Regions from separate parts of the Metapseudomonas lalkuanensis genome, predicted to be linked through region 1. Evidence: predicted binding sites of a transcription regulator. Region 1 holds the regulator's gene; each other region holds the start of a gene.
What was found. The regulator FliA, encoded in region 1, starts transcription of late flagellar genes. The targets are predictions, from matches to a motif close to CTAAAGTTTNNNNNNNNNNNGCCGNTAA.
Positions count from the first base shown of each region.

Region 1 (7,556 bases):
GGCGTCCTTGTCCAGCAGCCCCTTCTCCACCGCCTTGGCGCGCAGCACGGCTGCGTCCATGCCCTTGCCGTCGTCGGTGATCATCAGAAGGATGTGGTCGCCTTCCTGCTCGGCGGACAGCACCACACGGCCGGTACGCGGCTTGCCGGCGGCCTCGCGCTCGTCCGGGGACTCGATGCCGTGGTCGACGGCGTTGCGCACCAGGTGCACCAGCGGGTCGGCCAGGGCCTCGACCAGGTTCTTGTCGAGGTCAGTGTCCTCGCCCACCAGTTCGAGGTTGATTTCCTTCTTCAGGTTGCGCGCCAGGTCGCGGACCAGGCGCGGGAAGCGGCCGAAGACTTTCTTGATCGGCTGCATCCGCGTCTTCATCACCGCGGTCTGCAGGTCGGCGGTGACCACGTCCAGGTTGGACACGGCCTTGGCCATGGACTCATCGCCGCTGTTGGCGCCCAGGCGCACCAGACGGTTACGCACCAGCACCAGCTCGCCGACCATGTTCATGATCTCGTCCAGGCGCGCGGTATCCACCCGCACGGTGGTTTCCGCCTCGCTGGCCACGGCTGGGCCGGCCGCGCCGTTACCGGCAGCGGGCGCTGCAGCCTGGCGCGGTACGGGGGCGGGTTCTGCCTTGGCCGCCGGCTTGGGCGCAGGTGCGGGAGCCGGACGGCTCACGGCAGGCGCGGGCACCGGCTCCTCGCTGGCACTGCTGAACTTGCCCTTGCCATGCAACTGGTCGAGCAGCGCTTCGAATTCGTCGTCGGTGATGTGTTCGCCACCGGCAGCGGGAACGGCCGGGGGGGTGGGAGCCACGGGCGCAGCCGGGGTATTGGCGGCCGCTTCCACGGCACCGTTGAACTTGCCCTTGCCGTGCAACTGGTCGAGCAGGTCTTCGAATTCGTCATCGGAGATATCGTTACCCGCACCGGCAGTGGCCAGCGCCGACACCGGGGCGGACGCATGGGCAGCGACAGCGGCTTCCGGCTCCGCGGCACCGGCGAACTTGCCTTTGCCGTGCAACTGGTCGAGCAGCGCTTCGAACTCGTCGTCGGTGATTTCATCAGCGGCAGCGGCGACCGGTTCGGCGGCCTTGCCGGCGCTGTCACCCAGCGCGTCGAGCAGCTGCTCGAACTCGCTGTCGGTGATGTCGGCGGTTGCTTCGACGGGAGCCGGTGCTTCGACAGGCGCGGGGGCCGCCGGCGCCGCAGCGACGGGTGCAGGCTCGGCGCCGGCCGGTTCGGCCAGGCGCGCCAGGGCAGCCAGCAGCTCCGGCGTGGCGGGCGTCGGCTCGCTGCGCTCGCGCACCTCGCTGAACATCTCATTGACCGTGTCCAGGGCCTGCAGCACCACGTCCATCAGTTCGGCATCCACGCGGCGCTCGCCCTTGCGCAGGATGTCGAAGACGTTCTCGGCGATGTGGCAGCACTCCACCAGCGCATTGAGCTGGAGAAAACCGGCACCACCTTTCACGGTGTGGAAGCCACGGAAAATCGCGTTGAGCAGGTCCATGTCGTCAGGGCGGCTTTCCAGCTCGACCAGCTGCTCGGACAGTTGCTCCAGAATCTCGCCGGCCTCTACCAGGAAGTCCTGGAGGATTTCTTCATCGGCGTCGAAGCTCATATGAGCGCTCCCTAAAAGCCTAGGCTGGATAGCAGATCGTCGACGTCGTCCTGTCCGGACACTACGTCCTCACGTATATCGGCATGGATCTGCGGACCTTCACCCCTGGAAGGATTTTTTTCTTGTTCCAGCTCTGCACGTAGCGCGGCGTGGTCGTGCTCGATGCCGGCGTAGCGATCCACCTGGCTGGCCATCAGCACCAGCTTGACGAGGTTGCTCTCCACCTCGGTGACCAGTTGGGTCACGCGCTTGATCACCTGGCCGGTAAGGTCCTGGTAGTCCTGCGCCAGCAGGATGTCGTTGAGCTTGCTCGACAGGGCATCGGTATCGCGCTGGCTGCGGGCAAGGAACTGCTCGATGCGGCGAGCCAGGTCGCGGAACCCGTCCGCGCCGATTTCCCGGCGCATGAAGCGGCCCCACTCCGCGCCCAGCTGCTGGGCTTCGTCGCTCAGGCCGTTGAGCAGCGGCGCGCTTTCCTCCACCAGGTCCATGGTGCGGTTGGCGGCCTTCTCGGTCATGTGCACCACGTAGGAAAGGCGATCGGTCGCGTCCGCGATCTGCGACATTTCCTGGGCGTGGGGCAGATGCGGGTCGATCTGGAAGTTGACGATGGCGTTGTGCAGCTCACGGGTGAGCTTGCCGACTTCCTGGTAGAGGCCGCGATCACGGACGTGATTGAGTTCGTGGATGAGTTGCACGGCGTCGGTGAAGTTGCCTTTCTCGAGACTTTCCACCAGTTCCCGCGCACGGTCTTTCAGGGTCGACTCGAAGTCTCCCAGCAGGTGTTCATTCTGGTCCATGGTGCCCCCGCGGCTGACATTCAGCCGTTGACCCGCTCGAAGATCTTCTCGATTTTTTCTTTCAGCACCTGGGCAGTGAAAGGCTTGACCACATAGCCGTTCACGCCGGCCTGGGCGGCCTCGATGATCTGGTCGCGCTTGGCCTCGGCAGTCACCATCAGGACCGGCAGGTGCTTCAGGCGCTCGTCGGCACGCACGGCGCGCAGCAGGTCGATGCCGGTCATTCCGGGCATGTTCCAGTCGGTCACGAGGAAATCGAAGTTGCCGCTGTGCAGCATCGGCAGGGCCGTGGTGCCGTCGTCGGCTTCGGCGGTATTGGTGAAACCCAAGTCGCGCAAGAGGTTCTTGATGATGCGTCTCATCGTCGAGAAATCGTCAACGATGAGGATTTTCATGTTCTTGTCCAAGTCGACCTCCGTACAGTCTCAAACGCCCCTCTTGCCGGGTGCGCCGTTCAAATCTGGAAGCGGTGTGCCGTTCAGCGTGCTCGCCATTCGCCAAGCCGTGCGCGCAAGCGTGCCGCGCACTGGCTATGCAACTGGCTGACCCGCGATTCGCTGACCCCCAGCACTTCACCGATTTCCTTCAAGTTCAGTTCTTCGTCGTAATACAGCGCCAGTACCAGGCGCTCACGCTCGGGCAGGTTCGCGATGGCATCGGCCAGCGCGGCCTGGAAGCGTTCGTCTTCCAGATCATGGGAAGGTGAAAATTGGGTGACACCGGCGTCCTCGCGCAGACCGCCCTGCTCGCCTTCCTGCAACAGGTCGTCGAAGCTGAACAGGCGGCTGCCCAAGGTGTCGCTCAGAATGCCGTAGTAGTCTTCGAGACTCAATCCAAGTTCGGCAGCAACTTCCTGATCTTTAGCGTCGCGTCCTGTTCTCGCCTCGATGGTGCGGATGGCCTCGCTCACCATGCGGGTATTGCGGTGCACCGAACGCGGCGCCCAGTCGCCCTTGCGGACTTCATCGAGCATGGCTCCGCGAATGCGGATACCGGCGTAGGTTTCGAAGCTGGCGCCCTTGCTGCCGTCGTATTTCTTCGAAGCTTCGAGCAAGCCGATCATCCCGGACTGCATCAGGTCTTCCACCTGTACGCTGGCTGGCAGGCGCGCGAGCAGGTGATAGGCGATGCGCTTGACCAGGGGGGCATAGCGCTCGATCAACTGATGTTGCGAATCCCTTGCCTGAGCCTTGCCGTACATACGCAGTCCAGTGGCGGGTGTCATACAGGGGTTTCCGCGGAGGGCTGCTTGACCAGCCGCTCGACGAAGAACTCCAGGTGGCCCCGCGGATTGGCCGGCAGCGGCCAGCTATCGACCTTCTGCGCGATGGCCTTGAAGGCCAGCGAGCACTTCGAACGCGGGAAGGCTTCATAGACCGCGCGCTGCTTCTGCACGGCCTTGCGCACCGACTCGTCGTACGGAACGGCGCCCACGTACTGCAGGGCGACGTCGAGGAAACGGTCGGTGACCTTGGTCAGCTTGGCGAACAGGTTGCGCCCTTCCTGCGGGCTGTGGGCCATGTTGGCCAGCACGCGGAAGCGGCTCATGCCGTAGTCGCGGTTGAGCAGTTTGATCAGTGCGTACGCGTCGGTGATCGACGTGGGTTCATCGCAGACGACCACTATCACTTCCTGGGCCGCACGGACGAAGCTGACCACCGAATCGCCAATGCCGGCGGCGGTGTCGATCACCAGTACGTCGAGGTTGTCGCTGATTTCGCTGAATGCCTGGATCAGGCCGGCGTGCTGCATGGGCGAAAGCTGCACCATGCTCTGGGTGCCGGAGGCGGCGGGGACGATGCGGATGCCCCCCGGCCCCTGCAACAGCACGTCGCGCAGGTCGCATTCGCCATTGATCACATCAGCCAGTGTGCGCTTGGCGGTGAGGCCGAGCAGGACGTCGACGTTGGCGAGTCCCAGGTCGGCGTCCAACAACATGACGCGGCGTCCGAGATCGGCCAATGCCAGCGAGAGGTTCACCGACACGTTGGTCTTGCCGACGCCACCCTTGCCGCCGGTCACCGCGATCACCTGTACGGGATGCATACTACCCATTTCAAATACCTTGCCTTAGGTCGACTGGGCCATTTGGCTGTCCAGCACCGCCCCTCTGGGCGGCTTACAAATTCTTCAACCGGCGCGCCGCGCCGGATTCTGATAGAGCCCGGCGAACAGGTCGGCCATGGCTTCTTCACTCGGGTCTTCCGGAGCCTGCAGGCTGACCGCACGGCTCACCAGCTGGTGGCTGCGGGGAACCTGCAGATCATCCGGGATTCGCGGGCCGTCGGCCAGATAGGCTACCGGGAGATGCTGGCCGATAGCCAGTCCCAAAACCTCACCCAGGCTGGCCGCTTCGTCCGCCTTGGTAATGATGCAACCGACCAGGCCGCAACGCTTGTAGCTGTGATAGGCCGCCTTGAGCACCTGGCTCTGGCTGGTAGCCGCCATCACCAGGTAATTCTTCGCGTTTATCGCCCGGCTGGCCAGCGCTTCGAGCTGCATGGTCAGGGCCGGATCGTTGATTGGCAGACCAGCGGTATCGATCAGCACCACGCGCTTGCGCGCCAGCGGAGCCACGGCCTGGGTCAGGGATTGGCCCGGATCGACCAGGGTCACCGGCACATTGAGGATGCGGCCAAGGGTCTTGATCTGCTCCTGGGCGCCGATGCGGAAACTGTCCATGCTCACCAGGGCGACGTTCTGCGCGCCGTACTTGAGCACGTAGCGGGCTGCCAGCTTGGCCAGGGTGGTGGTCTTGCCCATGCCGGCCGGGCCGACCAGGGCGATCACACCGCCCTCTTCCATCGGCTCGACCTGAGGAGTGCGGATGGCGTGGGCGAGATGCGCCAGGAGCATGCGCCAGGCCTGGCGCGGGTCGCTGACGTTGGCCACCTTGTCCAGCAGGGCGCGGGCCAGTTCGGCCGGCAGGCCCATGCGCTGCAGGCGGCGCCAGAGGCTGGCCTGCTGCGGACGGCGGTTCTGCATCTGGCTCCAGGCGATGGAGCCCAGCTGCACTTCGATCAGTTCACGCAGACCGCTCAGCTCGAAACGCATGGCGTCCAGGGCGGCCTGGTCCACGCCGGCAGATTTCGGCGCGCTGACCGTCTCCACCGGACGCGGCACGGCGCGCGGACGCTCGATAGCGGCGGCCAGGGCGGATTCCGGCAGTTCCGGTTCGATGGCGGTCAGCGGCTGGCCGGCGAACAATTGACGGTCCTTGCCGGCATCGGCGATGGCACGGGTCGTCAGTTCGGCCTGAGCCTGGGCGATGCGCGCCTGGGTCTTGCGCAGTTCGGCTTCAAGCGCCGGGTTCGGCTTGCTCGGGGCCGGCGCGGGCAGCGGGTAGTCCAGCGCCGCGGTCAGCTCGACACCGCCGGCAACCCGACGATTACCGATGATGGCGGCATCCGCGCCCAGTTCATCACGCACCAACTTCATGGCTTGACGCATATCGGCGGCGAAGAAACGTTTGACCTGCATGGCCCTTGACCTCGGTTAGTTCTGCCCCACAGTCGCGACTATGGTGACCTGCTTGTTGTCCGGTATTTCCTGGTAGGCGAGCACGTGCATGGTTGGCACGGCGAGCCTTGCGAAGCGCGACATCATCGCCCGGATCGGCCCGGCCACCAGCAGGATCGCCTGCTTGCCGAGCATTTCCTGACGCTGCGCCGCTTCCACCAGGGAACGTTGCAGCTTCTCGGCCATTCCGGGTTCGAGGAGAACGCCATCTTCCGAACCCTGTCCGGCCTTCTGCAGGCTATTCAGCAATATCTGTTCCAACCTGGGTTCCAGAGTGATCACAGGCAGCTCCGGCTCTAGTCCCACAATGCTTTGCACAATTGCACGGGACAGCGAGACACGAGCCGCCGCCACCAGCGCGGCGGGATCTTGACTCTTGGGTGCCACGTTGGCGATGGCTTCGGCGATGGTGCGGATATCGCGCACCGGCACCTGCTCCTGCAGCAGCGCCTGGAGCACCTTGAGCAGCGTCGACAGCGACACCATGCCGGGCACCAGCTCTTCGGCCAGGCGCGGCGAACTCTTGGCCAGGTTCTGCATCAGTTGCTGGACTTCTTCGTGCCCCAGCAGCTCATGGGCGTGCTTGTGCAGCACCTGGTTGAGGTGGGTAGCGACCACTGTGCTGGCATCCACCACCGTGTAACCCAGCGATTGCGCCTGGTCACGCTGGCTGGCGTCGATCCACACCGCTTCCAGGCCGAACGCCGGATCCTTGGCGGCGACGCCGTTGAGGGTGCCGAATACCTGGCCGGGGTTGATCGCCAGTTCGCGGTCCGGATAGACCTCCGCCTCGGCCACGCTGACGCCCATCAGCGTCAGGCGGTAGGCGTTGGGCAGCAGGTCGAGGTTGTCGCGGATGTGCACCGAGGGCATCAGGAAGCCCATCTCCTGGGACAGTTTCTTGCGCACGCCCTTGATCCGTGCCAGCAACTGGCCGCCCTGGTTGCGGTCGACCAGCGGAATCAGCCGGTAACCCACTTCCAGGCCCACCAGATCCACCGGGGTCACGTCGTCCCAGCCCAGCTCCTTGGTCTCCTGGGCGCGCTGGGCCGGCAGCAGTTCCTGCTGGCGCTTCTCTTCCTGTACCGCCTCTTCCTTGACCTGTTTCTGGCGATGCCAGATGAACCAGGCACCGGCGGCTGCCACCAGGCCCAGGCCGATGAAGGATACATGCGGCATGCCCGGCACCAGGCCCATGGCGATGAGGATGCTGGCCGACACCGCCAGAGCCTTGGGCGAGGCGAACATCTGGCGGTTGACCTGCTGGCCCATGTCTTCGGAGGAGGACACGCGGGTCACCATGATGGCGGCCGCGGTGGACAGCAGCAGCGAGGGGATCTGCGCCACCAGTCCGTCACCGATGGTCAGCAGCGAGTAGATGCGGCCGGCGTCGCCGAAGCTCAGACCGTGCTGAAGCATGCCAATGGCCATGCCGCCGAGCAGGTTGATGAAAAGGATCAGCAGGCCGGCGATGGCATCGCCACGGACGAATTTGCTGGCACCGTCCATGGAGCCGTAGAAGTCGGCTTCCTGGGAAACCTCGGAGCGGCGTTTCTTCGCTTCGGCCTGATCGATCAGGCCGGCGTTGAGGTCGGCGTCGATCGCCATCTGCTTGCCGGG
Region 1 is NZ_CP043311.1:1,793,194-1,800,749, reverse strand. Features, by position in the region: gene FXN65_RS08485 (chemotaxis protein CheA) at 1-1,617, opposite strand, end outside; gene FXN65_RS08480 (protein phosphatase CheZ) at 1,629-2,417, opposite strand; gene FXN65_RS08475 (chemotaxis response regulator CheY) at 2,438-2,812, opposite strand; gene fliA (RNA polymerase sigma factor FliA) at 2,896-3,642, opposite strand; gene fleN (flagellar synthesis regulator FleN) at 3,639-4,472, opposite strand; gene flhF (flagellar biosynthesis protein FlhF) at 4,548-5,897, opposite strand; gene flhA (flagellar biosynthesis protein FlhA) at 5,913-7,556, opposite strand, start outside.

Region 2 (7,556 bases), 2.3 Mb from region 1:
TAGTTCTTCAGGAAGTCCTTGAACCCGGCCTGGTCGCTGCCGGCGATCAGGTCGATCATCGGCATGCCTTCGAGTTCGTCGCCATCGTCGTAGCCGAACATCTCCACGTAGGCGCGGTTGGCATAGATGTGCATGCCGTCGTGGACGTAGGCGATGGCGTCCACGGAGCTGTCGAGCAACAACTGGCAGCGTTTTTCCGCTTCCCGCAGGCTGACCTCGGCGGCGCGGCGGGCGCGGCGTTGCTCGAGGTTGGCCAGTTCGCGGTTGGCCACCAGCACCAGGCGCTCGTCCTCGCCCTGGGGCAGGGCGTCCTGGGCGCCAAGGGCCAGGGCTTCGGTGATGAGATCGGAGTCGTTGTCCTGCACCAGCTGGATGAACGGAATGTCCTTGGACTGGCGGCGGATGCTGTTGAGGGCTTCGCCGGGACTCAGGTGTTCGCTGCTGGGGGACGCGATCAGGAGGTCCCAGCTCTGCTGCAGGGCCTCATTGAGGTCGTCGGCGGAAAGGATGCGGTGGACGCGAGTCGCGCGACCGGAATTCCGGAAAAGGCTGACCAGGCGCTCGGCTTCGTTCTGCGAGTCTTCCAGGATCAGCAGACGGATCGTTTTCTTTTCGATGGCCATGGCCTGTGCTTAGCGCCGAACGAGCGCGAATAGGCGACGAATGGTGGATTCGTCGGGAATCTACAGCGACTTCCAGAGCGAGTCAAAATCTTCCTCGCCGCCTTGTTGCTGGCTTCCTGGACCTGTGACCGGTTTCCCTAGTGGCGGTGTCGATTGCTCGAACACCCGGTACTCGAACTGGTTGAAACTGCCGGTGCTGGTGAGTCGCCGGGTGAGCACGGCGCGATGCTCGTCGCCGTGCAGATTGATCTGCACCTTGTTGCCTTCCTGGAAGGGCAGGCGTGGGGTGATCAGGGTGGCCGGGCGGGAGATGGCGCCGATGGCCGGCAGCAGCAGGGCGCGCAGGTAATGGCTGTTCTGCTCGCCCTTGCGCATCAGCAGTACACCGCAGGATTGCGCCTGGGGTGCCACGAGTTCGATGCCCATCTGGGTGCCGCCGCCGCGCACCTGGCGGATCCAGCGTACCACGGCGACGCTCCAGCCCTGGCCGGGGGCATCCTGTACGCCGAGCAGTTCGCCGGCCTGCAGTTGGCTGGGGACTTCCTTGGGCCAGCTCAGGCAATAGCCCCCAGGGCTGTGGTTGACCACAGCGACATTGAAGGTCGGGTAGCTTTCCGGGGCCGCGCTGACCTGGGGCGGCGGCGCGCTGTTCTCGGAAACCGGCCGGGAGTACTCGATCTCTTCCAGTGGCATGCCGGGCTGCCAGCCCTGAATTGGTTGTGCGTCGAAGGCATTCGCCCAGACATCCGCCGCTGGCTTGCTGAACGTGTCGAATACTGCCTGACCGACTTCCTGCGTGCGGTTGAGCACATCACTGAAGGGACGACCCCCCGCGAGGAAGAAGTGCAGGGCGCTCATGCCGATGCACAGGGTCAGGCTGCCCTGGCCGGGATTGCGCTGGAAGGTGCGTTCGGAAATGTCGCCCCAGGCCGAACTCACGTGCTGCAGCAGATCGAGGGTCATGCCCTCCGGCACCTGCAGGCGTGACTGGCTACGCTGCTCGGCCGGCAGCAGCAGGTACTCCTTGATGGCGTCCACCAGCGGCAGCGGGTCGAGGCCCAGCAGGGTGCGCGGCTCCACTTCCTGAAACAGCGTCTTGTAGCGCGGTGGTCCGTCCAGTTTCGGCGCCACCGCGAAGAGACTGGACGGCAACTCGGCGGACTGAAGCCGCACCAGGGCACTCCAGGGTGCGAGGACTTCAGCCAGGCGGGCGATGCCGATCTGGCGCATCTGGTTGCAGCGGGCGCAGCCCAGCAGCAGTGCGGCCAGGTAGCTCTGCTCAGTGCTCAGGCCCTGCGTATGGCGGGCCAGGGGATCGCGCACGACAACGCGGTGGAGCTGGCGGCTTTCGGCCAGTTGGTAGAGCTGGTGCAGTTCCAGCCAGAGACCTTCGGGCACCGGGCAGTAGAGCTGGTTGGCGCGAATCAGCGGTCCATTGAGGGCGTGGACCGCCCGTTGCAGGGCAATGGCGAGTAGCTGGGCGCGGTCGCGGTCACGGCTGGGACGCTGCGATTCCTGCACGATGATCAGCTTGTAGCCGATGGCCAGGTGGTTCTGCAGGGCCTGGCAGAGGTTGGCGACCTTGCGCGGGCGCTCGTCCAGGACGATGGATTGATTGAGGAAGTGCCTTTCCAGGTGCTGGCAGACGAAATGCACTTCTGGACGAATCAGTTCCAGGAGTTGCAGGCGGTTGTCAGTCGGAGTGGCCAGCTGGTTGAGTTCAACCAGGGCCTGATAGAGCTGGCGGGCGGTCTCCCCAAGGTTGGCCTTGGGCAGATGGGCGATCCAGCGTTTCAGCTCACGAGGGGTGGCATCGCAGAAGGACAGGCTCTGTTTGCTAGGCGCGGGTACGCGCAACAGCAGGTGAGGGCTCTGGTGCTCCATCCGGATCGAGTTCTCCGACATCTCGCGTGAGGTAATGGAATGAATTTCAGCACTCTATCAGCATCCTTGCACAGTGGCAGCCTATCCATGGCAGGGCTGTAGAGGTGTTGGCAGATTGACGGCAGGGCGCGTCACTTTCCTGATCCGGCCCTGGCCGAACGCTGCGGTTCGGCCAGGATTCCGTCCGGTCAGGCGTCCTTCGGCAGGGCCAGCAGCTGACCCATCCGCACCTGGCTGCCGGGCCACGCGTTTTCGGCCCAGCGTACCTGGTCCGGACCGAACAGCACGATGGCGGTGGAACCCAGCTTGAAGCGGCCGAGTTCGTCGCCCTTTGCCAGCGTGATCGGTGCACGCGCGGCTTCGTCGTAGCTGAAGGTCTTCAGTTCGCGCTTGGGCGGCGTGACCAGGCCGGCCCAGGTGGTTTCGATGGACGCAACGATCATCGCCCCCACCAGTACCACGGCCATCGGTCCGCGCTCGGTGTCGAAGATGCACACCACGCGTTCGTTGCGGGCGAACAGCTCAGGCACGTTCTCGGCGGTGCTCTGGTTCACCGAGAACAGTCGGCCCGGCACGTAGACCATCTCCCGCAGGGTGCCGCCCAGGGGGGCATGGACACGGTGGTAGTCCTTCGGCGACAGATAGACGGTGGCGAACTCGCCGCCCATGAAGGGGGCGGCGCGCTCGGCGTCACCGCCAAGCAACTCCAGCACGCTGAAGCTGTGGCCCTTGGCCTGGAAGCAGCGACCGTGCTCGATCGGGCCGATCTGGCTGATGGCGCCGTCGGCCGGGCAGAGGATGGCGCCGGGCGTTTCGTCCAGTGGACGCGCGCCGGGCTTGAGGGCGCGGGTGAAGAAGGCGTTGAAGTGCTCGTAGGCAGTGACATCCTCGACCAGCGCTTCGCTCATGTTCACCTGGTAGCGCTTGGCGAACCAGGTGGTGAAGGCGTTCTTGAACCACTGCACGCGGCATTCGGCGATGCAGCCAGCCAGGCGCGACAGCAGGTGATGCGGCAGCAGGTACTGGCTGATGATGAAGAGGCGTTCTTTCATTAGGTTTCCTTGATGGGCGCTTCAGCTCTCGACCGGGGTGTCCGGGTGGTTGCCCCATTCGGACCAGGAGCCGGCGTAGCCTTTGACGCGCGGGTAGCCCAGGGCCTTGGCCACCAGATAGGTGAAGCCCGAGCGGTGATGGGTCTGGCAGTGGGTGACGATTTCCTTGTCCGGGGTGATGCCCAGGGACTGCAGGATCTCGGCCATGTCGGTGCGGATGCGCAGGGCGCGGGCCGGGTCCATGCCGGCGGTCCACTCGAAGTTGACCGCGCCGGGGATGTGCCCGCCCTTGGCGGCCAGGACCTTGGTGCCGTTGTACTCGCCGGGGCCGCGGGCGTCCCAGATGGCCAGGTCGGCGGCGCCGAGGCGGCTCTGGATGTACTCGCGAGTGGCGGTGGGCTCGTCGTGCAAGGTCAGGGCGATCGGGCCACCGACCGCTGCCGGAACGGCGTCGCTGGTTTCCCGGCCTTCGGCCAGCCAGGCGTGCAGGCCACCGTCCAGATAGTGGTAACGCTGATGGCCGATCACATCCAGCAGCCAGATGAAGCGGCCGGCCCAGCCGCCGCCTTCGTCGTCGTACACCACGTAGGTGGCGTCGGCGCGATGGCCCAGTTCACCGAACAGTGCTTCGAGGTCGGCCTTGGCGGGCAGCAGGCCCGGTGCCGGCGGCTGGCCGAGCTGGGTGCGCTTCGGATCGACGAAACGGGCACCCGGGACGTGGCCAGCGGCGTAACGGGCGGCGCTGGTGAGGTCGACCAGGATCAGCTCGTCGGCACCAAGCAGGGGTGCCAACTCGGCCGGTTCGATCACCAGCGGCAGGTTGGGGAAGGCAGACATGAAAGCCTCCGGTAATGGGCAAAGTGGCAGATTGTATAGGAAAGCCTATCGGCCGCGTCTGGCGAAGCTTGCGAGTGCGCGCTCGATGCACTGGGCCGTCTTGGCGAAGGCGCGCAGGCTGATCTCGGCGAAGGGGGCGCCGTCCTGGTCGGCCACCACCAGCATGGCCACCCGGCCGTTCACGGCGATCGAGCGCAGCAGCAGGTGGTGCCCCGGGAACAGGCTCTTCAACTGGCCGGGCAGCAGGGCGGAGAACTGCGCCATGTTGTCCGGCCCCAGGCGCAGCTGGCCCGGCTGGCTGAGCAGACGCCGCAGCACCTGGCTCTGGTTCGGGTCCAGTTGCAGGCCGTTGGCTTCCTTGGGCAGCCCCACCTGCTGCTGGGCGAGCAGGCGGCTGTGGGCGCGGTCGGCCAGCAGCACCAGGACCCGGCGCATGCCGCCGCTTTCCAGGGCGTCGCGGGCGCAGGCGGAAAGCTGCACCACGTTGGCGAATGGGCTGGGCTCGCGGATCAGCTCGCCACAATGGCGACGCCAGTCTTCCAGGGCGTCGGCGGTAGGGGGCGGTGCGGCAACCGGTTCGCGGCGCAGACGGTGCTGGTTCCAAGGCCAGAGCAGGGCTTCGGCGGGGTGCCAGAGGTCGCCGCGGGCATGCAGGCGTCCGCTGTGTGCGGCGTGCTGGTGAACCTGCTGCTGCAGTTCGTCCAGCGGCACCTTCATGAACAGTCCGGTGAGGCGCTGCCAGCGCAGGCTGTGTCCATCTCCCCAGCCGACATGGGCGGAAACCGCCAGGCCGTTCGCCAGCAGGACGGTATTGCCAGGCTGGGTCAGCCAGCGACTCAAGGCGGGGTCGGCGTCCAGTTGCTGCGTTTGTTGCAGCGGATGTCCATTGTCGCGGGCAATGTGCAGGGCCTTGACCAGCATGCGGCGGTCGTCGCTCAGCAGGCGATAGCCCTGGATGATCCAGTCGGGCAGCTTCCAATGTTCGGCAAGGGCCTGGCAGAGGCGCAGCAGCGGGACGCCGAGCAGTTCGCGTTCGACCCTGGCAGCCGGTTCGCCCTCGCCCAGCACGCGCTTCTCCCAGGTGTCGAACAGTTCCGGGTGGCTGGCCAGCAGCGGCCAGAGGGGCGAAAGGAACAGCAGGCTGCACCAGTGGATTTCCTGCCAGAGGCGGGCAAGCCGGGCGGCGAACAGGCCGTTGGCTTGTTGCGCGGCGTGCTGGCTGATCAGTTGCAGCTGACGCAGGGGCTGCGGAATGTCGTTCTCGGGGACCGCGGGCAGGCGATTGAGCAGGACTTCCGCGCGCTTCAGGCCCAGGCGGCTGAGGGCAACCTCCAGACTTTCCGCCGGGCTGCTCAGCATGTTGCCGGCGGCATTGGCCTCGCGCAGCAGGCTCAGGGCCAGGGCGGGGCTGTCCTGGGTCAGGTCGGCGATATCGCGCAGGGAGCGGCGGCTGTCACCCAGCGCGCGGCGGACCTTTTCGTGGGCGGCGGCGGGGACGGGCAGGCGCACACCATCGAGGTGCTTGATCCAGCTGTCGAGACTGCGTGGCACGGGCTTTGCGGTTGACATAGGGGGCCGCCAATCTGGCTTTTCGCCTGAACAGGCTATAGTCTGGCGCATATCTTCCGATAATTAGAAGGGGCTCTTTTCATAACCCTTTCTACTGACTCTTCAAGCTTCCTTCCTATGGCAAAAATCATCGGCATCATCGTCGTATTCGCCAGCGTGCTCGGTGGATACATCCTGTCTCACGGCAAGCTTGCCGCGCTGATCCAGCCCTTCGAGGTAATGATCATCGGCGGTGCGGCGCTGGGTGCGTTCCTCCAGGCCAACCCCGGCAGCACGACGATGATCGTGTTCAAGAAGTCGCTGAAGATGTTCGGCACCCGCTTCACCCACGGCTTCTACCTGGAAGTGCTGCGCCTGCTCTACGAGATTCTCAACAAGAGCCGCCGCGAAGGGATGATGGCCATCGAGGCCGACATCGAGGACGCCCCTGCCAGCCCCATCTTCAGCAAGTACCCGGGCATCCTCAAGGATGAACGGATGACCGCCTACATCTGCGATTACCTGCGCATCATGTCCTCCGGCAACATGGCGCCCCACGAGCTCGAGGGCCTGTTCGACATGGAACTGGCCAGCCTGAAGGAAGAGCTGGAACACCCGTCCCACGCAGTCAACCGTATCGCCGACGGCCTGCCGGGCTTCGGTATCGTCGCGGCGGTACTCGGCATCGTGGTGACCATGGCCATGCTGGGCGAAGCCGAACAGGCCGCCCTCGGCCAGCACGTGGGTGCGGCGCTGGTGGGGACCTTCCTCGGTATTCTCGCGGCCTACGGCTTCTTCGGCCCGCTGGCGGTATCCCTGGAGCACGACGCCCGTGAAGAGCTGAACGTGTTCGAGGCGATCAAGGCCTGCCTGGTGGCCTCGGCTTCCGGCATGCCGCCGTCGCTGGCGGTGGAGTTCGGTCGCAAGACGCTGTTCCCGGCACATCGCCCGAGCTTCAGCGAGCTGGAGCAGGCCGTGCGCGGCAGCTGAAGGCTGAGTCATGGAGAACAACCAGCCGATCATCGTCAAGCGCGTCAAACGCTACGCCGCCGGTCACCACGGCGGTGCGTGGAAGATCGCCTTCGCCGACTTCGCCACTGCGATGATGGCGTTCTTCCTGGTGCTCTGGCTGATGTCCTCGGCCACCCCCGAGCAGAAGAAGGCCATCTCCGGCTACTTCAAGGACCCCATCGGCTTCACCGAGAGCGCGAGCCCGTACGTCATCGACCTGGGCGGCACGCCCACACCCGCGCCTGACCGCACCTTGAATCCCGAGCTGAAGGACGCGCCCGATTCCCAGGAGTCGGCGATCGATTCCACGGACAAGACCCAGGTGGATGCCAGCCAGGTGGAAACCCTGGCCGACCAGATCGAGCGTGAGCGCCTGGAACTGTTGCTGCAGGAATTGCAGAACAAGGTCGAAGAGAACCCTGAGCTGCGCAAGTTCAAGGACCAGATCCTCTTCGAGATCACCCAGGACGGCCTGCGCATCCAGATCATGGATGCCGCCAACCGCCCCATGTTCGACCTCGGCAGCGCACGCCTGCAGCCGTACTTCGAAGACATCCTGCTGATCCTCGCCGAGACCATCAAAGCCGTGCCGAACAAGATC
Region 2 is NZ_CP043311.1:5,506,905-5,514,460, reverse strand. Features, by position in the region: gene FXN65_RS25455 (EAL domain-containing response regulator) at 1-623, opposite strand, end outside; gene FXN65_RS25450 (molecular chaperone) at 684-2,507, opposite strand; gene asd (archaetidylserine decarboxylase) at 2,696-3,559, opposite strand; gene rhdA (thiosulfate sulfurtransferase) at 3,581-4,396, opposite strand; gene FXN65_RS25435 (HDOD domain-containing protein) at 4,442-5,965, opposite strand; gene motA (flagellar motor stator protein MotA) at 6,083-6,934, shown strand; gene motB (flagellar motor protein MotB) at 6,945-7,556, shown strand, end outside.
Region 2: motA (flagellar motor stator protein MotA) is a predicted target of FliA. The motif match lies at 6,001-6,028, and genes of this name have one in related genera.

Region 3 (7,556 bases), 480 kb from region 1:
ACCCCGGCCTTGTGCCGGGGTTTTTCTTTTGGTTGCTCGCGGCGTGAGTTGGCTTGGGAATCGGTTTCCGGCTCATTGCCGAGCGGGCTCCGGGTTGCTGTTTCGCCCTCCCGGGCGAGTCACTTTTGCCAATCGCGGCAAAAGTGACCAAAAACGCTTGCCCTACCATCCGGCCTGGCTTCGCCAGGTTCCCTCCCGACATCGTTGCTCCGGGGGCGCGGCATCCATGCCGCTCGTCCCTCTCTGCAACGATTCCGCTCGGCCTCCTGAAGGGGCGGTGTCGCCGCCTCACCTCTTTCTCCAGATGTCAGGCTACGCGTTGGCTTCAGGACTATTCGTTCTTCACCGGCGCGAGTCACCCCTCGCCCTCTGGGAGAGGGGAGAGGGTGCGGGCGGTTCCAGTCCAGCACGCAGAGGCAGGGGAGAGCTGTCAGACTCAAATCTGAAACCGCGCCACCGACGACTGCATCGCGCTGGCCACGGCGTCCAGGCTTTCGACGGCGTTGGCGAGGTCGCGCATGGCCTGGCTGTTGCTCCGTGACATCTGGGCAATCAGCTCTACCCGCTGGGCCACTTCGCTGCTGGCCCTGGACTGCTCGCCGATGGTGTGGGAAATCTCCTCCACCACTTCCGCCGCACGGTGGGCGCCACTGCGGATCTCATTGATCGACTCGCCCGCCTGCCGCGCCAGGCCAACGCCGTCCTGCACCCGCTCCACGCCCGTCTGCATGCTGTCCACCGCCTGCTGGGTGGACTCGCGGATGCGCTGGATCATCCCGGTGATCTCCTGGGTCGACTGCGCGGTGCGTGCCGCCAGATTGCGCACTTCGTCGGCCACCACCGCGAAGCCGCGCCCGGCTTCCCCGGCGCGGGCAGCCTCGATGGCGGCGTTCAGTGCCAGCAGGTTGGTCTGTTCGGCGATGCCCTTGATCACCTGGATGATGGAGTGGATTTCCTCTGACGACTGGCCCAGCGCCGTGATGGTGCTGGAGGACTGGTTCACCGCGTCGGCGATGCGGCTCATGCCGTCCACTACACCGAGTATCACCGCGCCGCCGCTGCCGGCCAGGTCCTCGGACTGGGCGGAAATGTTCTGCGCATTGCGGGCATGCTCGGCGATCTGGCCGATGTTGGCGATCATCTGCTCCATGGCCGCGGCCATGCTGGTAGCGCTGTCGGATTGCTCGCTGGCACCGTCGACGATGCTCTGCGAGGTTTCGCTGAGGCGGTGGGCGGTGCCGCGCAGTTCCTCGCTCTCGTTGCGGATGGTGGCGATCATCTGGCGCAGGTTGCCCTGCATTTCAGCCAGGGCCCGTTGCAATTGGCCGGCCTCGTCGTCGCTGTCGATGCTGACCTGGGTGAGCAGGTTGCCCTGGGCGATGGCGTGGGCCACGCAGACGGTTTTCTCCAGGGGGCGCAGGACCGCGCGCATCAGCTGGCTGGTCACCAGGCAGAGCAGGCCGACTACCAGCAGGATGCCGCCCACCAGCCAGGCGGCGGCGCTGCTCACGGCCGCCTCGCCATCGCTACGGGTCTTCGCCGCGTGGGCCTCGATCTTGCCGCTCAGCGCCTCGTTCTTCTCCTCCAGCTCGCCGAAGCTGCGCTCGAAGGCCGACAACTCGCCACGCGCCGCCTGCGGATCGCGCAGGGCGAGATTGACGATGCGTTCGGCTTCTCCGATGTAAGTCTCCAGGGCCGGTTGGGACTCGGCGATGGCGCTGCGGATATCCGCCGTCAGCGGCAGTTTGGCGTTCTCGCCCAGGGTGCGGCGGAACCATTCGCTGTGGTCGCGCAGGTCACTGCGTACCTGGTCGGCCCCGGCCTGGTCGCCCGGCTGCACCACCAGCGCCGCCAGCACGTCGGCACGCAGGGCGTCGTGCATCATGTCGCCTTCCAGGTGATTGCGCAGGGCGCTTACGCTCAACTGGTTCTCCGCCAGCGCCCCGGCCAGTTCGGTCTGTCCCCAGTATCCGATGCCACCCAGCAGGGCAGCGGCCAGCACGCTGATTGCTCCGGAGGCGACCATTTTCTGCCTTATTTTCATGTCCTGTCCCCGCTGGTGAAGTCCGACGCTGGCAAGGGTAGTCCAGCCGCAACTGCCGCTGGAGACTTTATCGGCCGCAGGTTTGGCGTCATGAGGGCAGGGCGAAACCGCCAGATTCCTAGCGCTGCAGCAGTCCCGCCCAGGTGGAAAGCGGAACCGCCTGATCCTCATGCCAGATCCGCTGCCAGAGCACCTTGAGCCGATCCAGGTCCCCCCGTTCGGTGTGCCAGCGGCGAGCTTCCTTCACCGGCTGCCAGCGGCCATCCCGGTGTTCGGCGAGGATGAAGCGGAAAGGATGGAAGCCAGTCATGCCCAGGCGCAGGTCGGTGACCACCAGCACCTGGTCGATCTGGTCGTAGCGCAGGATGCCGTGGGTGAACCAGGCCAGCCGCAGGTGCTGCGGCGAATCCCGCAGGCACCGCGCCAGTTCGGTACCTCGGGGGATGGGTTCGAGCCGTGGCGGCTCGCGGTCGAACCAGCTCACCAGGGCTTCGTGGTAGTCCTCGCCGTCGAGCACGATCACCCGCCAGAGCAGGGTGTTGAACGGTGTCGGCGTGCTGAACATCGCCTGCGGGCGAACGCCGTCCCGTTCCAGTGCCTCCTGCACCCGCTGCTCGGCCATGAACTTGCCGCCGAGGGTCGAGAGCAGGTAGAGGCTGGACAGCGCCAGCGCCGCCACCGGTAGCCGTGGCGTGCGGTCACGCAGGCCGAAAAGCACCCCACCGATCACCGCCGCCAGGAGGGGCAAGGTGTAGAGCGGGTCGATGATGAAGATGCTCGACCAGGCGATGGGGGGCGTCATCAATGGCCAGAACAGCTGGGTGCCATAGCTGGTGAAACAGTCCAGCAGGGTGTGGGTCACCAGTACCAGCCAGAGGCTGAGGAACAGCCGCTGCGTCGAATAGCCGGGATTCGGCCGCCATCGTCGCACCAGCAGCGTGAGCAACGCCGCCAGGGCGCTGAGCACGAAGATCGAATGGCTGAAGCCCCGGTGGTAGGTCATGGCCGCCACCGCATCGGTATAGCGGATCGCCACGTCCAGGTCCGGGAGCGTGCCGAGCACGGCTCCGTAGAGCAGCGCCTTGCGCCCCTGCCAGCGGCCGAGCAGCGCGCCCTGGATAGTGGCGCCGAGCACCGCCTGGGTGAGTGAGTCCATCGCCGTCCCTCGAGAGTGATCCGTCGGCTAAGTTACTGCGCCTGTGGCTGGCTCTGCAGTGGGAAATTTCCACCAGATTTTTCCGCTGGATGCCACGGCTGTCTGCTTTCGCGAATTCATTGGGTAGGAGCGAGTTTGACCACGCCTTCTACAGGGGCGGGATCGACTCAGTGCCCGTACTCCACGTCCAACTGATAGTGGCTTTCCCCGAACGACCCTCCCACAAACCGCCGAAGCCCCGTCCCACGCGCCTTTCGCGCTAGTCCCAACGGACGATGCCCGCTCCCTGGGCCACCGATTTAATCCCTCCCCATAGAGCCCCGCGCCCGGCGTGCGCGGCGATAACGACAATGAGGAGAACCGCATGGATATCCGTGGCCTGGGGTACGTCACCGTAGCCTCGACAGACCTGAACCGCTGGCGCGAGTACGCCGCCGGGGTGCTCGGCATGATGGTGGATGCCGTTGCGGACGAGCGGCTCTACCTGAAGATGGACGAACGCCCCTACCGCATCCTGGTGGAGCGTGCCGACCGCGACGGTTACGGCGCCTGTGGCTGGGAAGTGGCCGGCAAGGCCGCCTTCGAGCAGGCCATCGCCGAACTGCAGCAGGCCGACGTCGAGGTGCAGCGTGCCAGTGCTGCCGACGCGTCCGGCCGCAGGGTGCAGGAGCTGGCGCGCTTCGCCGATCCGGATGGCAATCGCCACGAACTGTTCTGGGGCCCGCAGCAGGATTTCGCACCCTTCGTTTCCCCGGTAGGTGTCAGCGGCTTCGTCACCAGCGACCTGGGCATGGGCCACGCGGTGCTGCCGGCACCCTCCTTTGACCGCTGCCTGGACTTCTACGAGCGGGTCATGGGCTTCGGTCTCTCCGACCTGATGAAAGTGCGCTTCACCCCTGATCCGGCCGAACCGGAAAAGCGCATCCACTTCCTCCACTGCAACAACGGCCGCCATCACTCCCTGGCGCTGTTCGAGTGCCCGATTCCCTCCGGCTGCGTGCACCTGATGGTGGAAGTGGGCGAGCTGGACGACGTGGGCCGTGCCCTGGACCGCATGCATGCCAGCGGCGTCAAGCTCTCCGCCACCCTCGGCCGCCACACCAACGACGACATGACCAGCTTCTACATGCAGACCCCGGGCGGCTTCGACCTGGAATACGGCTGCGGCGGCAAGGTCATGGACTGGGAACGCCACACCCCCTTCGAGAGCACCGTGGTCAGCCACTGGGGCCACGACTTCAGCGTTGGCCGTCGCTAAGGAGCCACCCATGGACAAACGCATGACCGCTGCCGACATGGTCGGCCAGCTACGCGACGGGATGACCATCGGCATTGGCGGCTGGGGCCCACGGCGCAAGCCGATGGCCCTGGTTCGCGAGATCCTCCGTTCCGACCTCAAGGACCTCACCGTGGTCGCCTACGGCGGCGCCGACGTCGGCATGCTCTGTGCCGCCGGCAAGGTGCGCAAGCTGATCTACGCCTTCGTCTCGCTGGACTTCATTCCGCTGGAACCCTACTTCCGCAAAGCCCGCCAGGAAGGCGCGGTGGAGGTGATGGAAATCGACGAAGGCATGCTGCTGCTCGGCCTCAAGGCTGCCGCCATGGGCGTGCCCTTCATTCCCACCGCCGTGGGCCTGGGCACTGATGTACTGCGCATCAACCCGGAGCTGAAGCTGGTCAGCTCGCCCTACGACGACAGCCGCGACTGGGTCGCCATGCCGGCGCTGAAGCTGGATGCAGCGCTGATCCACGTCGACCGTGCCGACGCCCGTGGCGTCTGCCAGATCGCCGGCCCGGACCACTACATGGACGACCTCTTCGTGCGTGCCGCCGAGAAGGCCTACGTGAGTTGCGACGAACTGGTGGACAGCGCCTGGTTCCACGAGGACCCATCCCGCGCACGCCAGGTGTTCTGGGAACGCAACCGCACCAGTGCCGTGGTGCACCTGGCAGGCGGCGCCCACCCGTCCTCCTGCGCGCCGCTGTACGGCTTCGATACCGCCCACTTCAAGGCCTACAACGCCTCGGCCGCCGAGCCGGATGGCTGGCAGGCCTACATGGAACGCTACGTCAACTGCGGGGAAGCGGAATACCTGGCCCGTGTAGGCGGCCTGGACGCGATTCGCCAACTGCCGCTCCCGGTTTTCTGAGGACGCTGAGATGACTGCCACCAAGCAACCCTACAGCCTCGCCGAACTGATGATCTGCGCCGCTTCCGAAGCGTTCGCGGACGACGGTGAGGTGCTCGCCACCGGCATCGGCGTATTGCAACGCCTGGCCGCGTCGCTGGCGATGCTCAACAGCAACGCCCAACTGATGATGACCGACTCCGAAGCCTTCATGGTCGCCGAGCCGGTGCCCCTGGGCCCGCGCGGCGGCTACCAGCCCAAGTTCGACAGCTGGATGGGCTTCTCGCGCATCTTCGACAACGTCTGGAGCGGCAAGCGCCATGCCCTGGTGGGCCCGGTGCAGATCGACCGCTTCGGCCAGGCCAACATTTCCTGCATTGGCGACCACGCCAAACCGAAGTCGCAGATGCTCGGGGTGCGCGGCTTCCCCGGCAACTCCATCAGCCACGCCAACTCCTTCATGGTGCCCGGCCACAACAAGCGGGTGTTCGTCGACGGCGAAGTGGATGTGGTGGCGTCGGTTGGCTACAACCCCGAGCGCCTCGCCCGTGGCTGGTCGTTCGACGAAATCGACATCCGCCTGATCGTCACCGATCTCTGCGTGCTCGACTTCCAGGGGCCCGACCGGCAAATGCGCATCCGCTCGCTGCATCCGGGCGTCACGGTGGACGAAGTGCAGGCCGCCACCGGCTTCCCGCTGTGTGTGCCGGACGAGATCCCGACCACTGCCGCGCCGACCCTCGAACAACTGATCCTCATCCAGCAACTGGACCCGCACAACCTGCGCGCCAGCCAGCTCAAGGACAACCCGCCGGGCGTGCGTGCCCGTGCCACCAGCCACTGAGGCGGAGCCCTGCAGATGAATGACGAACAGCCCGAAGCAGAGGTGGTGCAGTACGAGGTGCAGGGCCCGCTGGCCCTGGTCACCATGCACCGTCCCGAGTACCACAACGCGCAGAACTCGCGCATGACCTACGCCCTGGACGCCGCCTTCAAGCGCGCCTGCGACGACGACAACGTCAAGGTCATCGTCCTGCGTGGCGCCGGCAAGCATTTCTCCGCCGGCCACGACATCGGCACCCCCGGTCGCGACGTCAACCAGAGCTTCGAGCGCACCAGCCTCTGGTACGACCACGTGAACAAGCCGGGCGGCGAGTTCCTCTACGCCCGCGAACAGGAGGTCTACCTCGGCATGTGCCGGCGCTGGCGCGAGATGCCCAAGCCGACCATCGCCATGGTCCAGGGCGCCTGCATCGCTGGCGGGCTGATGCTGGCCTGGGTCTGCGACCTGATCATCGCCTCGGACGATGCCTACTTCTCCGATCCGGTGGTACGCATGGGTATTCCCGGCGTCGAGTACTTCGCCCACGTGCATGAGCTCAACCCGCGCATCGCCAAGGAATTCCTTTTCCTGGGCGAGCGTATGGGGGCCGAGCGTGCCTGGCAGATGGGCATGGTCAACAGGGTGGTGCCGCGCGACGTGCTGGAGGACGTGACCCTGGATGTGGCACGGCGCATCGCGCAGATGCCGCGCATGGGCCTGCAGCTCACCAAGCAGGCGGTGAACAACGCCGAAGACCTGATGGGCAAGCGCGCCACCATGGACATGGTGTTCGGCCTGCACCACTTCGCCCACGTGCACAACGAACTGGTCAGTGGCGACAAGCTGGGCGGCTACGACGCCCGCGCCATGGCGCAGTCCCAGCGCAACCCGTCGGAGGCGTGATGGCGATCTCCCTCGACACCCGCCTGACCCGCCTGCTGGGCTGCCGCTACCCGATCATCCAGACCGCCATGGGCTGGGTGGCCGACCCGAAACTGGTGGCGGCCACCGGCAACGCGGGCGGCTTCGGTTTTCTCGCCGGGGCCACCATCGAACCGCAACACATGGAAGCTGCCATCCTCGAAACCAGGCGGCTGACCGACCAGCCCTTCGGCGTCAACTTCCACATGTACCAGGCCAACGCCGGCGAGATCGTCGAGCTGGTGCTCAAGCACGGCGTGCGTGCGGTGAGCTACAGCCGCTCGCCGGGCAAGGCGATGGTCGCCCGGCTGAAGGATGCCGGCGTGGTCTGCATGCCGACTGTGGGGGCCCTGAAGCACGCGGTGAAGGCCGTGGAAATGGGTGCCGACGCGGTGACCGTGCAGGGCGGGGAGGGCGGTGGCCACACCGGTTCGGTGCCCACCTCGATCCTGCTCGGCCAGGTCGTCGAAGCCGTGGACGTAC
Region 3 is NZ_CP043311.1:1,316,782-1,324,337, forward strand. Features, by position in the region: gene FXN65_RS06290 (methyl-accepting chemotaxis protein) at 437-2,044, opposite strand; gene FXN65_RS06295 (metal-dependent hydrolase) at 2,163-3,200, opposite strand; gene FXN65_RS06300 (VOC family protein) at 3,565-4,458, shown strand; gene FXN65_RS06305 (CoA transferase subunit A) at 4,469-5,350, shown strand; gene FXN65_RS06310 (CoA-transferase subunit beta) at 5,361-6,173, shown strand; gene FXN65_RS06315 (enoyl-CoA hydratase) at 6,189-7,055, shown strand; gene FXN65_RS06320 (NAD(P)H-dependent flavin oxidoreductase) at 7,055-7,556, shown strand, end outside.
Region 3: FXN65_RS06290 (methyl-accepting chemotaxis protein) is a predicted target of FliA. The motif match lies at 2,112-2,139, and genes of this name have one in related genera.

Region 4 (7,556 bases), 1.6 Mb from region 1:
GGCGGGGCCATTCGTCAGTTTCAACTGTGGCGTATTGCCTGAAGTGGAAACCGCCAATCTGCTGTTCGGCCACCAGGGCAAGCTGGCGTCGGCCAATGGCGGCACCCTGTTCCTTGACGCCGTCCATGAGTTGCCGCCTGGCCAGCAGGAGCGTCTGTTGTCCTGCCTGCGCTCGAAGACCCTGCGCCACGCCGATGGCGAGGTGCTGAGCCTTGATGTGCGGGTGCTGGCTTCGACCCGCGAGGAACTGAGCGACCTGGTGGAGCAGGGGACGTTCCATCCTGGCCTGTGCCAGTGGCTGGAACAGAACCGCCTGCAGATCACCCCTCTGCGCAAACGCCAGGGCGATATCGCCCTGTTAGCGGGGTACTTCGTTGATCTCTACAGCCTGGAGGCGGGGCGTCGGCCCAGCCATTTCAGTGAGGAGGCGTTGGCCGCCATGGTCCGTCACCGCTGGCCCGGCAATGTGCGCGAGCTGGCCAGCCGGGTAAGGCGGGGTTATGCCCTGGCGGAGAATGGTCCCATCGAGGCGGATGACCTGGGACTGCAGAGCGCCCCGGTGGACGGGACCCTGCTGGGCACGCTGGAGGATTACAAGCGGCGGGCGGAGTATCAGGCGTTATGCGACGCCCTGGCCCATTACAGCAGCAACCTCAGTCATGCGGCCAAGGTGCTGGGGGTGTCGCGGCCGACGTTCTATCGTCTGCTGCACAAGCACCAGTTGCTGTAGGGGCGATTGTCGTCGCCCCTGCAACGGTCGCTTACATGCCGTTGGCGAAGGCCGGGATGCTCATGTCGATGGCTTCGCGGACCGGCTTCAGGGCTTCGGCGTAACGAGCCAGGATATCCAGGTCATAGTCCATGCGGGCGCGGATGCGCTGGTCGTCTTCGCTCGCCGGCTCGACGTCGTTCAGCACTTTCTCGACACCGCGAATGATCAGGTGCTCCGGCAGGTAGCAGAGGCGGCAGTTCTTGTAGCTGGAAGCGCGCAGCTCACTGATGGGATAGCCGCCGCCGATGCCGGAGGACACGCCCACCAGCAGGCCCGGTTTGTGCGCCAGCTCGGCCTTGCTGGCGTAGATGAAGAAGTTCTTGATGGCCGGGCAGGCCATGCCGTTCCACTCGGGGGCGATCACCACCACTGCGTCGGCGTCGCGCAGTTGCTGCTGGTATCCGCTCCAGGGGCCGGTGTCTTCTGCCGGCCACAGGGGCAGCGGGCCCTGGCCGAGGTCGATGATGCTGCAGGAGCTGGGGCTGGCCTTGTCGAGTTCGATCAGGCGCTGGCGGATGAAACGGGCAACCTTGCCCGACTGACTGTTGGCGCGGCTGGAGCCGGCGATCAGGACGATGTTCAGCATCTAGGGGTTCCTTGTTCAGACGGGGGAGCAGGCTAGCCGGCGGTTTGCGAGCCGGCAAGCGAATGCACGCCAGGTTGAGACACGGATGGCGCCAGGAGGGGGAGGGGGGAGTGCCCGTTGCGAGTACCTCAGGGCAGGAGGGTGCCCTGCTTTCGCGAATGAATTGGCGCCCACAGAAAAGCAGAGCATCGCCGGTGCGGCGGTGGTTCCGGCGCGAGTCACCCCTCTCCTCTTCAGGGAGAGGGGCCGGGGGTGAGGGTTCGTCGGTGTGGCAGGGGCTCCCCGGGACAGACCTGCGGCCTGCTTTCGCGAATGAATTGGCTCCCACGGGAAAGCCTAGGGCATCAGTGCCGGGCTCGGGCTCGGCCGCGCTGGTGGATGCAAAGCGCGACATTCACCCTACGCGCGGAACTGATCCATCAGCCCCTGCTGGTGGTTGGCCAGGCGGTTCAGCGCCTGGCTGACCTGGGCGGACTCCTCGGCCTGGCCGGAAAGGGATTCGGTGACGTCGCGGATCGCCGCCACGTTGCGGTTGATCTCCTCGGCCACCGCGCTCTGTTCCTCGGCGGCAGACGCGATCTGCAGGTTCATGTCGGTGATCACCGTCACCGCCTCGCCGATGCGCTGCAGCGCCGCCACCGCCTGTTCCACCTGCTCGACGCTGCCCTGCGCCTGGCGGTGGCTGCTGTGCATCGAGCCGACCACTTCGCGGGTGCCGTGCTGCAGGCCCTCGATCACCTGGCGGATTTCCTCCACCGAATCCTGGGTGCGCTTGGCCAGGTTGCGCACCTCGTCGGCCACCACCGCGAAGCCGCGCCCGGCCTCGCCGGCCCGCGCGGCCTCGATGGCGGCATTGAGCGCCAGCAGGTTGGTCTGTTCGGCGATGGCGCGGATCACTTCCAGCACCGAGCCGATCTGCTCGCTGCTGTTGGCCAGGGCCTGCACTTCTTCCATGGCCGCGCTCATTTCGCTGGCCAGTTGCTCGATGGCGCTGGTGGTCTTGCCGATCACGCCGAGGCCTTCCCGGGTGGCATGGTCGGCGCCGCGGGCGGCTTCGGCGGCCTGGGCGGCGCTGCGGGCGACGTCCTGGGCGGTGGCGCTCATCTCGTTGGAGGCGGTGGCCACCTGGTCGACTTCGCGGTACTGCTGCTGCATGCCGGCGCTGGTCTGGCTGGCGATGGCGGCGGACTGGTCGGCGGTGCCGCGGGCGTCCTGCACCGAGCGCTTCACGTCGGCGATGATCGGCTGCAGCTTGTCGAGGAAACGGTTGAACCAGCCGGCCAGCTCGCCCAGCTCGTCCTGGCGGGCGTAGTCCAGGCGCCGGGTGAGGTCGCCCTCGCCGCTGGCGATGTCACGGAGCATGTGCGCCACGCCCTGGATCGGCCGGGTCACGCCGCGGGCGGTGAGCCACACCAGCAGCAGGCCGGCGACGCCCGAGACGAGGCCGATCAACAGGCCGACCAGGTTGGCGGTGTGGTTCTGCGAATCGAGTTTGGCATCCAGTTCCAGGGCCGGCGCCAGCAGGACCTTCTCCGGTACTTCCAGCAGCACGCTCCAGGGTGCAGCGGTGGGGATCGGCTTGAACGGCTGCATCACCCGCAGCATGCCGTTGTGCTTGAGTTCCACGGCCTTGCCGGCCTGGAGGTTGCCGGCCAGTTCGCTGGCGTTTTCACCAAAGGCCTTGTCCAGCTTCGCACTGAGCAGGCTGGCGTCGCGGCTGTGGCCGGCGAGCAGGCCGGCCGGGCTGAGGATGCTCACGTGGCCGTTGCCGTCATACAGCTCACGGTTACCGGACATGCTCAACTGCTGGAGGCTTTCCAGGCTGATGTCAAGGCCCATGACGCCGATGGTCTTGCCGTTCAATTGCAGCGGGAAGGCGATGCTGGTCATCAGCACCTGGCGGCCGCCGACGTTATCGAAGTAGGGGTCCAGCACGCAGGACTGACCGGTTTTCATCGGGCAGGTGTACCAGGCGTTGTAGGGTGCGCCGCTGGGGCCGGTGCTGCTGTCGGCGAGCAGCTCCTCGGTCATGGATTCCGATTCGAGCTTGCCGGGGGTGGGTTGAGCCCAATAAAGGGAGAAGCGGCCTTTGTCGTTGCTGCCGAGTTCGGCCTGGTCGACGAAGAGTTCGTCCTTGCCGTCCAGGGCGTTGGGTTCGAAGACCAGGTAGAGGCCGAGGATTTCCGGGTTGGCTTCCAGGCTGGTGCGGACTTGGCGGGTCAGGTCTTCACGCAGGTCGAAGGCGTCGAGGAAGCGCTTTTCCGCCTGTTCCTTGAGGAACAACACCTGGCGCGAGAAGCCCTTGCCGTACTGGTAGGTGTCCATGAAGTAGCGCTGGATGCGGATGGCCTGCAGCTCCGCGCGGGCCTGCAGGCGCAGGCGTGCGCTCTGGTCGAGCATCCGGCTGCTGTCGGCCTTCACCAGGCTGGCGCTGCGCTCGGACTGGTACAGGGACGAACCGACCAGCAGGGTCACGATGGCCAGCAGGCAGAGGCCGGCGAGCAGGGTGATTTTCCACTGGATGGACAGGCGATTGAACGGCATTGGGACTTCCTTCTGTCTCGTCGGAACTTCATTCGTTGTCGGCGCGAGCGGCGATTTCTTGACGCGAAGACGACGAATAGCCGTGCGGAATGCACGAGGGCGCAATTTGCAGGCAAGAATTATGCACACTACGCCCAATATTCCGAACGCTTTTGACAGCCGCCCCCGGTTTGGGCAAAGTGCGCGCTTTTTTTCGCGGCCGGCATGGCCTGCAAAGGTGGGGAGAGGCGATGAATGCGGTAGTGGCGGCGGTGGGGATCATGCTGGTCCTCAGCCTGTGCCGGGTCCATGTGGTGGTGGCCCTGATCATCGGCGCGCTGGTGGGTGGCCTGGTCGGCGGCCTGGGGATCGAAGGTTCCCTGTCGGCCTTCAACAAGGGCCTGGGTGGCGGCGCCACCGTGGCACTGTCCTACGCGCTATTGGGTGCATTCGCCGTGGCCATCGCGCGTTCCGGCCTGGCCCACGCGTTGGCGGACAAGGCCCTGGCACTGGTGGGCCGCCAGGAAGCCAACGGCGGCAATGCACTGAAATGGCTGCTGGTCGCCTTGTTGCTGTGCGTGGCGATTTCCTCGCAGAACATCCTGCCGATCCACATCGCCTTCATTCCATTGCTGGTTCCCCCTCTTCTCTATGTGCTGACGCGGCTGTCCATCGATCGCCGGCTGGTCGCCTGCGTGATCACCTTCGGCCTGATCACGCCCTACATGTTCCTGCCGGTGGGATTCGGCAACATTTTCCTGAACGAGATCCTGCTGGCGAATGTGGTGAAAAGTGGCGTCGACGTTACCGGTGTGAATGTCACCGAGGCGATGTTGATACCGGCGCTGGGCATGGTCGCCGGCCTGTTCATCGCAGTGTTCGTGAGCTATCGCGGCAAGCGCACCTATGACCTGGAGCGCATCGCCCAGGCCGAGCAGGTGAGCGTCGCCTACAACCCGATGAGCCTCGGCGTGGCCGGTGTGGCCATCCTGGTCGCGTTCGTGGTGCAGCTCTGGCTGGACTCGATGATCATCGGTGCGCTGCTGGGCTTCGTGATCTTCTCGCTGTCGGGCGTGGTGCGCTGGAAGGAAGCGGACGACCTGTTTACCGAGGGCATGAAGATGATGGCCATGATCGGCTTCATCATGATTGCCGCCTCGGGCTTCGCCGAGGTGATGCGCGAAACCGGCCAGGTAGCGACCCTGGTGGATGCTTCGGCCGGCTGGATCGGCCACAGCAAGCCGCTGGGGGCGCTGCTGATGCTGCTGGTGGGCCTGCTGGTGACCATGGGCATCGGTTCGTCCTTCTCCACCGTGCCGATCATCGCGGCCATCTTCGTGCCGCTGTGCGTGCAACTGGGCTTCAGCCCGCTGGCGATCGTCAGCATCGTCGGCACCGCAGGGGCCCTGGGCGACGCCGGGTCTCCCGCGTCCGACTCCACCCTGGGCCCGACCGCGGGCCTGAACGTGGATGGCCAGCACAACCATATCTGGGACACCGTGGTGCCCACTTTCCTGCATTACAACCTGCCGCTGCTGGCGTTTGGCTGGGCCGCTGCGATGGTCCTCTAGCGCGCGCCGGTACTGGCGTTCGCTTGATCATTTCGACTTTACAGTCGCTTAAGGTGCGCACGGGGTTGCCGATAAGACGGCAACCCCGTCTTGCTTTCCGGACCCCTGCTTTTCGAGGATTGCCCCGATGCGTTTGACCCTGAAGACCAAAGTCCTGCTGTTGGCCCTGGTGCCTGTGATCCTCTTCGCGCTGGTGCTGTCCGGCGCGGTGACCCAGGTGATCCACCGCCTGGCCGAAGACGAAGTGAAGAACACCCGCGAGCGCCTGATCGGCGAGAGCCGCGAAGAACTCAGGAGCTACATGCAGATCGCCCTGGGGTCGGTGCAGGCACTGTACGACGCTTCGGCCCAGGGCGACGCCGCCAGCCGCGACCAGGCCATCGCCATTCTGTCGAAGATCAAGTACGGCAAGGACGGCTATTTCTTCGGCTACGACTCCCAGGTGATTCGCCTGTTTCGCGGTGACAGCCCGGTAGATGTGGGCAAGAGTTTCACCGGCCGCAAGGACCCCAACGGCGTAGCCGTGAACGACCGCCTGGTGGCGGTGGCCAAGGACGGCTCCAACTACGTGGAGTACAGCTCCTCCCTACCGGGCAACGAGAGCGTGCTGGTACCCAAGTTGGCCTACAGCTACTACCTGCCCAAGTGGGACCTGGCCCTGGGCACTGCGGTGAACCTGGATGGCGTGGCGGCCCAGGTGGCGCAAGTGGAGCGAGAGATCGACGAGCGCGTGAGCACCATCGTGACCAGCGTGGTGGTGATCGCTGCCGTGCTGCTGGTGATCTTCGGCCTGGTTGGCCTGGGACTGGCCAATGCCCTGGTGCGCCCGTTGCAGCGGATCAGGGCCAACCTGGACGACATCGCCGCCGGCGAAGGCGACCTGACCCGCCGCCTGGTGGTCGACAGCCATGACGAGCTTGGCGAACTGGCGGGCTCCTTCAACCGCTTCGTCGAGAAGATCCATGGCCTGGTACGCCAGATCGTCGACATGACCGGCCAGCTCACGGCGCTGGTGGGGGAGGTGGCTGCGCAGGCACAGCGATCCGAGCAGGCCATGGATCGCCAGCGCCAGGAGACCGACCAGGTGGCGACCGCCATCAACGAGATGTCCGCCGCCGCGCATGAAGTGGCCAGGAGCGCGCAAGGCGCGGCCGAGGCGGCCCGGCAGACCGACCAGGAGGGCCAGGCCGCCAAGCAGGTGGTGGACGGCAGCATCACCCGCATTCATGCCCTGGTGGGCGATATCCGTAGCAGCGGCCTGTCCCTGGACAGCCTGCAGCAGGACGTGCAGTCCATCGTCAGCGTGCTTGGCGTGATCCGCTCCATCGCTGAACAGACCAACCTCCTGGCACTCAACGCGGCCATCGAAGCGGCGCGCGCCGGTGAGGCGGGCCGCGGCTTCGCCGTGGTGGCGGACGAGGTCCGCGCCCTGGCCAGCCGCACGCAGCAGAGCACCCAGGAAATCCAGGGCATGATCGATCGCCTGCAGCAGGGAACCCAGGACGCGGTGACCGCGATGCGCCGCTCCAGCGATGCCGGCGAAACCACCAGCAGCCAGGCCAACCAGGCAGGCGCCTCCCTGGATGCCATCGCCGGGCTGATCGGCACCATCAATGCCATGAACGCCCAGATCGCCAGCGCCGCCGAGGAGCAGACTGCGGTGGCCGAGGAGATCAACCGCAGCGTGCACCAGATCGCCGTGGCGGTGGACAGCGTGGCGGAGGAAACCCGCCAGGGTGCCGAGACCGCCCGCAGTCTTTCCCGGCTGGGCGACAGCCTGGGCGGGTTGGTGAGGCAGTTCAGGATCTGATGGTCATAACGGCCATCTGCAGTTCTGCCCGGTGCTTGGGGTGGACCGCGCTTCAACGGTCCACCATAGGCGGAGGGATCGGTCTCGAATGCTGGAAATGCGGAGCGATGTCCGCCCCTCGAAGCCGCTCGGCGGCCACATGGCCTCGGTTCCTTTACCCACCCCATGGAGCAGGGCCTGACGCAGCCCCCAGGAAACCGCCCACAAAAAACCCGGCACCTGGCCGGGTTTTTCGTTGCTCGGGCTTGCCTCAGTTGGCCAGGGCCACCAGACCGGAGTGCTGGACCAGGTCCA
Region 4 is NZ_CP043311.1:3,378,075-3,385,630, reverse strand. Features, by position in the region: gene FXN65_RS15785 (sigma-54-dependent transcriptional regulator) at 1-730, shown strand, start outside; gene FXN65_RS15780 (NADPH-dependent FMN reductase) at 762-1,358, opposite strand; gene FXN65_RS15775 (methyl-accepting chemotaxis protein) at 1,758-3,902, opposite strand; gene FXN65_RS15770 (Na+/H+ antiporter family protein) at 4,133-5,452, shown strand; gene FXN65_RS15765 (methyl-accepting chemotaxis protein) at 5,580-7,262, shown strand; gene nuoN (NADH-quinone oxidoreductase subunit NuoN) at 7,513-7,556, opposite strand, start outside.
Region 4: FXN65_RS15775 (methyl-accepting chemotaxis protein) is a predicted target of FliA. The motif match lies at 3,938-3,965, and genes of this name have one in related genera.